Regions from separate parts of the Pseudomonas anuradhapurensis genome, predicted to be linked through region 1. Evidence: riboswitches for the same ligand, from Rfam matches in the RefSeq annotation. Region 1 holds a riboswitch; each other region holds the start of a gene.

Region 1 (2,256 bases):
GGGCATTGGCGGATCAGCCGTTGCCCCTTGACTGTGATCAGTTCCGGGTCGCCGGGGCCGGCGCCGATGAAATAGACCGTCATGGAAAGTCCTTGCAGAAAAGTGCCGGTGAAATCTTCAACAGGCCAGGGCGAGGGTCGCCGGGCCCAGTACCTGACGCGTCAGCAGCAACCTGGCGGTGCCACTTCGCTGGCTGGCCAACGCCAGGGCTGCGCTTTCTGCCACGCCCCAGCAGCCGCTGTGGGCATGGGCCGCAGCAGAGTGGTGGCTGAGCTGCGCCTGGTAGGCGTGTAGTTGCGCGGTAGGGTACAGCACCAAGGGCACGGCGAGGTGTTCGGCCAGCTGTTGCAGGCCGGGTTCGTCGGCCTTCAGGCTGATGCTGGCGATGCCATGCAGGTCGGCCAGTGCCAGGCGCTGAGTGCTCAGGGCCTGGCGGAGCAACGCTTCCAAGGCCTCCGCCGGGCAACCCCGGCGGCAGCCGAAGCCGGCATAGAAGGCCGCCATCAGGCCTGCTTGGCGCGGCGGAACAGCCAGGCGCTGAGCAGGCCCAAGGCCAGCCAGAAGGCGGCGTTGGTCAGCCACGAGGCGAGCTTGAACTGGGTTTCCAGCGCTTCGGGAGCCAGGCTTTCATGCACCTCGGGCTGTGGCGCGCCAATCACATGCGGGACCACCAGCAGGGCAACGCCCAGCACTTTCAGCAGCCAGTGGCGGGCGAACACCAGCAAGGCCAGGCCCAGGGCGGTAGCGCTGGCCGTGCCGATCCACCAGGCCTGGCGTTGGCCCAGGTCGGCGGCAGCGGTGCCTGGCAGCTCCGGCGGCAGGCCCAGGGTCGGGGCCAGGCAGAACACGGCGAAACCGGCCAGGCCCCAAAGTGCACCGGTGCCGATACGCCGCGGTTCGCGCAGGCTGTAAAGGGCGGCCAGGATCAGGGCAAAGCCGACTGCAACCACCAGGTTGCCGCCGGTGGTCGACAGCACGCGTTGCCAGCCGTCTTCCGGTGACCAGGCTTCGGCGCTGTGCTCATGGGCCGGCACCTCGCTGCCATGCTCGTGGTGAGCCACTGGTACCGACGACTCGTAGGTTTCCGCCTCGAGAATCAGCGGGGCGACCCAGAAGCTTTGCAGCAGGGTCAGCAACAAGGCCGCTAGCAGCCCGCTGAAGCCCGCGGTTCGGGCAATGCGCATGATCATCAGGCGTTCTCAGTGGCAGGGGAAGGCGGCGCTGTGGCGGGTGTCGTGAGCGGCGTTGTGCACGGCCTCGATGTGTGAGAAACCGGCGAAGTACACCAGGCACAGGCCCAGCAGGCTAGCGCCGACGGCGATGACGACACGCTGGCTGAGCGTGACGGGGGTGGCAAGGCTGTGTGGCTTGGCGCTGGTGACGGGCATGACGCGTTCCTCTGCTGTTTGGGCAACGGGCAAGCGCGGCAGCCCTGGGCGTATCTGCCCAGGGGGATGCAACAGCGCCCGCCCACCGCGGGGTGTTCATGAACGCCAGGCCGGTCTCCGGGCTTGCGAGGAGGAGCCAGGCTCCTGGAAAGCATCGCCTTCCCATGCCCGACTACAGGGCACAGTGGTATTGACGCTTCGCTCGCTTACCGTTGCGGGGGCAGCACCGGCTTTGTCCGGCCCTGCTGGAGGGCCTGTGACGCACCGGTTTCCCGTTTCACCCCTAAGGGGCACCTGAACGCGAGGTGTAAGAAGACCATGGGGCGGGCCTGGCGTCAATTGCCAAATGCCTCTGGGACCGTGTATTGACCAGCGTTGTGCTGGTGTCGCGAAGGGCTGCAAGGCAGCCCCGGGAATGTTCGGATGGCTGATCAGCCACGCGCAAATGCCGCCAGCTTGTCGCCATCCAGGCGATAGCGCACCCACTCATCCTGTGCCTCGGCCCCCAGCGATCGGTAGAACCCGATCGCCGGCTCGTTCCAGTCCAGTACGCTCCATTCAAGCCGTCCGCAGTGGTTGGCTACCGCTTCGCGGGCAATGTGCCGCAACAGTTGCCGACCGGCACCGTCGCCGCGTTGTTCAGGGGTCACGTACAGGTCCTCGAGATAGATACCGTTGCGCCCCAGCCAGGTCGAATAGCTGTAGAAATACACGGCAAAGCCGATTGCCCGGCCATCGCGCTCGCAGATCAGGCTGTGCACCGTGCTGCCTTCGCCGAACAGGCTGTGCTCGATATCGGCGACGCTGGCGATGACCTCGTGGCGGGCACGTTCGTACTCGGCCAGTTCGGTGATGAAGGCCAGGATCT
Region 2 (2,256 bases), 570 kb from region 1:
TCAGGGCCGCGGCGACGTCTCGGCATTCCTGTTCAAACGCGGGCTGTTCCTGGTGGTGCTGGAGTTCACCCTGGTCAACTTCGCCTGGACCTTCCAGCTGCCGCCCAGCGTCATCTACCTACAGGTAATCTGGGCCATTGGTATCAGCATGATGGTCTTGTCGCTGCTGGTCTGGCTGCCACGTGGCGCACTGATCGCCCTGGGTGCAACCCTCATCGCCGGCCATAACCTGCTCGACACTGTGCACTTCGAAGTCGGATCGGCGCTGCATGTGCCTTGGGCGATCCTGCATGATCGCGGCTGGCTGGAGCTCTCCGACAACCTGCGCCTGCGCACCTCCTACCCGGTTCTGCCGTGGCTCGGCGTGATCGCCCTGGGCTATGGCCTGGGCCCGTGGTTCGCCCGCCACAGTGATGACACTCGGCGCCAGCAACGCTTGCTGCTGGCCGGCCTGGCCGCCTTGCTGGGCTTTGTCGCGCTGCGCCTGTTCAACGGCTACGGCGATGGGCCGTGGAGCGTCTACCCCGCCCTTACGCAAACCCTGATGAGCTTTTTCAACATCACCAAGTACCCACCGTCGCTGCTGTTCCTGGCACTGACCCTGGGCTGTGGCCTGCTGTTGCTGCGCGCCTTCGAACGCGCCGGGCAGGCGCGCTGGATCAATGGCCTGGCGGTGTTCGGCGCGGCACCGATGTTCTTCTACTTGTTGCACCTGTATGTGCTGAAGCTGCTGTACCTGGCCAGCGTGGCGCTGTATGGCCGCAACCAAGGTGACTACTTCGGTTTCGACAGCATCACCGCCGTGTGGCTGGGGGCACTGCTGTTGGCGTTTTCGCTGTACCTGCCAGTGCGCTGGTTCGCCCGGCTGAAGGCGCGGCGGCGCGACCTGGCCTGGCTGAAGTACTTGTGAAAAGCGTTTTCAGCCGGCGGCGCGATGGTCTACCATGCCGGCCGCCGGTTTCCATCACGGAATCAATAGGGAATCCCAGGCCCAAGTAAACGGGCCAAACGGAACTGCCCCCGCAACTGTAGGTGCCGAGCCTGCTCCAACGATGCCACTGGGTCTACCCCGGGAAGGCCGGAGCCAGGCCATGACGCACCAGTCAGGAGACCTGCCGGCCTACATTCACCAACCGGCGGGGTGTCCGGGATTGGCCATCAGTGTTGCCCTGCTGCCGCAGGGCTCGGCGATGCCTGTCCGTGTGTTCCTCACCAGAACTGTCCGATAGGAGATCGCCCAGCATGCTGCCCCGTTTTGCCACCCTGCTCGCCGGCCTCGGCCTCACCGGCCTGGCGCAGGCCGCAGCTACCCATTACCCGCTGACGATTGACAACTGCGGCAAGCCGCAGACCTTCGCCCAGGCACCGGAACGCGCCGTCACCATTGGCCAGGCCAGTACCGAGATGCTCTACGCACTGGGGCTGGGCGACAGGCTGGCAGGCACTTCGCTGTGGTTCAACAACGTGCTGCCCGAGTACCAGGCACAGGACGCCAAGGTACCGCGCCTGGCCAACAACGAGCCCAGCTTCGAGGCAGTGGTTGGCAAGCGCCCGCAACTGGTTGCGGTGCAGTTCGAATGGATGGTCGGTGCCCAGGGCGCGGTGGCCACCCGCGAACAGTTCGACGAGCTGCAGATCCCCACCTACCTGCTGCCATCGGACTGCGAAGGCAAGGACAACCTGGTCGGCGCCGACGGTACCCGCCTGCAGGCGTTCCAGGTCGACAGTATCTACAAAAGCATCAGCCAGCTGGCCGAGATCTTCGACGTGCAGGCGCGCGGCAGCGCCCTCAACGCCGAGCTCAAGGGCCGCCTGGACAGCGCCAAGGCACAGCTGGCCGGCAAGGACTTGGCCAGCACCTCGGCGCTGTTCTGGTTTTCCAGCGCCGACCTGGGCATCGCGCCCTATGTAGCGGGCCGCCAGGGCGTTGCCGATTTCATGCTGCGCACCCTCGGCGTGCGCAACGTCGTCACGTCCACCGAAGAATGGCCCACCGTCGGCTGGGAAACCCTGGCCAAGGCCAACCCCACCTGGCTGATCATTGCCCGCATGGACCGCCGCCGCTACCCTGCCGACGACTACCAGAAGAAGCTGGCGTTTCTGCGCAGCGACCCGGTAACCCGCAACATGGAAGCGGTGAAGCACAACCGCATCATCGTCCTCGATGCCGAGGCCATGCAGGCCGGCATCCGCCTGTTCAGCGGCCTGCAGACCTTGGCGGCCGCCTTCGCCAGCGGCAACCCAGGCCAGTGATCA
Region 3 (2,256 bases), 1.4 Mb from region 1:
ACCAGCGCAAGCCTTCGGTCAGGCTACCTTCGAGCAATTGTGCGTGGCGCAGGCTGCCCACCCGGTTGGCCAGCACACCCGCGAATGGCAGATCGGCCTGGTAGCGTGCCAGGCCCAGGGCCAGGGCACCGAAGGTCTGGGCCATGGCCGTGCCGTCGATCACCGCCAGCACCGGGACACCGAAGTGACGGGCCAGGTCGGCGCTGGACGGGGTACCGTCGAACAGCCCCATCACCCCTTCGATGAGAATCAGGTCGGCCTCGGCGGCTGCCTCCCACAACAAACGGCGACTTTCCTCGGCACCGATCATCCACAGATCCAGCTGGTAGACCGGCGCACCGCTGGCCCGTTCGAGGATCATCGGGTCGAGGAAATCGGGCCCGCACTTGAACACCCGCACCTTGCGCCCGAGGTTGCGGTGCAGGCGGGCCAGGGCGGCGGTGACGGTGGTCTTGCCCTGGCCGGAGGCCGGTGCCGCGATCAATACGGCGGGGCAATGACGGGGCTGGCTCACAGTTCGACGCCCTTCTGTGCGCGGATACCGGCCTGGAACGCGTGCTTGAGCATGCCCATCTCGGTCACGGTGTCGGCCAGTTCGATCATTTCCGGTTTGGCGGCGCGGCCAGTCACGATCACATGCTGCATCGGCGGGCGCGCCTGGATGTCGGCCAGCACCTGGTCAAGGTCGAGGTAGCCATGCTTGAGGGCGATGTTCAGCTCATCCAGCACCACGAACTGTACGCCCGGGTCCTGCAGCAACTGACGCGACACGGCCCAGGCTGCTTCGGCGGCGGCAATGTCGCGTTGGCGGTCCTGGGTTTCCCAGGTAAAGCCCTCGCCCATCACGTGGTAACGCACCTGCTCCGGAAAGCGCCGGAAGAACAGCTCTTCGCCGGTGCTGTTGCGGCCCTTGATGAACTGCACCACACCGCACTGCATGCCATGGCCCAGGGCGCGCGCGAGCATGCCGAAGGCCGAGCTGCTCTTGCCCTTGCCATTGCCGGTCAGCACCAGCAGCAGGCCGCATTCGTTGGGGGAATTGGCGATACGTTCGTCGATGATCGCTTTCTTGCGCTGCATGCGCGCCAGGTGGCGTTCGTCGCGTTCGGTAGTCTCGCTCATCAGGGTTCTCCGCTGGCTGGCACCCCGGCAACGCGCGGCGACAGGTAATAGGCGGGCAAACGGAGAACGCGCAGGAGCCATGGCCGTCAGCCACGGTGCACCGCGCATCACCCTCCGTGATGCCGTTGGCAGTATCAGGCCGGTCTCCGGGCTTGTGAGCGGGCCTCGGCCCAGGCCAGCGCGCCTTCCCGGATGCTGGCACCCAGTGGCCCTGCGCGGCCGCGTCTCACCTACCGTTGCGGGGGCAGCGCCGGACTCGCACCTTGCTGGCGCCCACCGGCTTCCCAGTTTCACCCTGCCCAGACAGCGCTGGCAGGACACCTGAAACACGCGCGAAGGTTAGTGGGTTGTATCAGGAGCGTCAATCGAAGCGGGCTGCTTTGCAGGCGAACAGGTACCGCCCCGGTAATGGCCAATTCATCGGGTTGTGCTGTACTGCACACAGTGATATCACATAGCCATCATTTGTAGCCAAATGCGATTACAACAACAACAGGAGAGTGCCGCATGCGAGGCCAGATCATCAGAAACCCGCGCCTTGAGTTTCTAAGCCCTGTGCTGGAGCGCTGGGTTGACTGCATTGACCGTTTCAACCAGTTTGCCGGTGATGCCGAAGCGCCGCACTGGCATGGCGCAGCGGCAAATGCCGGGTTGTTGGCCGCGGCGGCTTGGCAGGCCGAGCTGGCGGCGCTGCAGCAGTTTGCGGGGAAGAAGCAGCGTGATGAAGGGGAATTCGAAGGGCGCTGCGACCTGTTGATCCGCGGTGCCGACGAAGCGTTGTACCTCAGTGTCAGCCAGCGCTGGCCAAAAATTGCCCGGCTGGACATGGCGGGGCCCCTGCAGCAGACCGCCGCTGTTGCCCACCAGGTAGCCGGCCCCAGTCAGTTGAGGGCTGGGGCGCTCTTCGTCAGCCCATGGAAGGCTGGCCAGCATGCCAGCCCGGAGGAACTGCAGGACTTGGTCGACGACTTGCAGAAACACACCGCTTGCGCGATTGCCTGGTACTTCCCGTATGCCTTGCGCAAGCTGCATAACGATCTGGGGCAGTATTTTCCGGGTGTAGCGCTGCTGATCAAGCAGGTTTGATCTGTACTGATCTCAGCCGGAAAGCAGCATTCGGCCCAACGCAGGGAG

What was found. Region 1 has a riboswitch for cobalamin ahead of HU763_RS12800 (CbtB domain-containing protein). Riboswitches for the same ligand answer to the same signal wherever they lie in the genome.
Region 2: linked by a shared signal. The riboswitch ahead of HU763_RS10055 (ABC transporter substrate-binding protein) and the one ahead of HU763_RS12800 (CbtB domain-containing protein) in region 1 are both predicted to bind cobalamin.
Region 3: linked by a shared signal. The riboswitch ahead of cobO (cob(I)yrinic acid a,c-diamide adenosyltransferase) and the one ahead of HU763_RS12800 (CbtB domain-containing protein) in region 1 are both predicted to bind cobalamin.

Annotation. Positions count from the first base shown of each region.
Region 1 is NZ_CP077097.1:2,743,068-2,745,323, reverse strand. Features, by position in the region: gene cobM (precorrin-4 C(11)-methyltransferase) at 1-83, opposite strand, end outside; gene HU763_RS12810 (cobalamin biosynthesis protein) at 118-504, opposite strand; gene HU763_RS12805 (CbtA family protein) at 504-1,190, opposite strand; gene HU763_RS12800 (CbtB domain-containing protein) at 1,200-1,388, opposite strand; cobalamin riboswitch at 1,480-1,701, opposite strand; gene HU763_RS12795 (GNAT family N-acetyltransferase) at 1,820-2,256, opposite strand, start outside.
Region 2 is NZ_CP077097.1:2,175,374-2,177,629, reverse strand. Features, by position in the region: gene HU763_RS10060 (acetyltransferase domain-containing protein) at 1-910, shown strand, start outside; cobalamin riboswitch at 939-1,134, shown strand; gene HU763_RS10055 (ABC transporter substrate-binding protein) at 1,243-2,253, shown strand; gene HU763_RS10050 (FecCD family ABC transporter permease) at 2,256-2,256, shown strand, end outside.
Region 3 is NZ_CP077097.1:1,376,053-1,378,308, reverse strand. Features, by position in the region: gene HU763_RS06310 (cobyrinic acid a,c-diamide synthase CobB) at 1-514, opposite strand, end outside; gene cobO (cob(I)yrinic acid a,c-diamide adenosyltransferase) at 511-1,122, opposite strand; cobalamin riboswitch at 1,243-1,462, opposite strand; gene HU763_RS06300 (hypothetical protein) at 1,630-2,208, shown strand.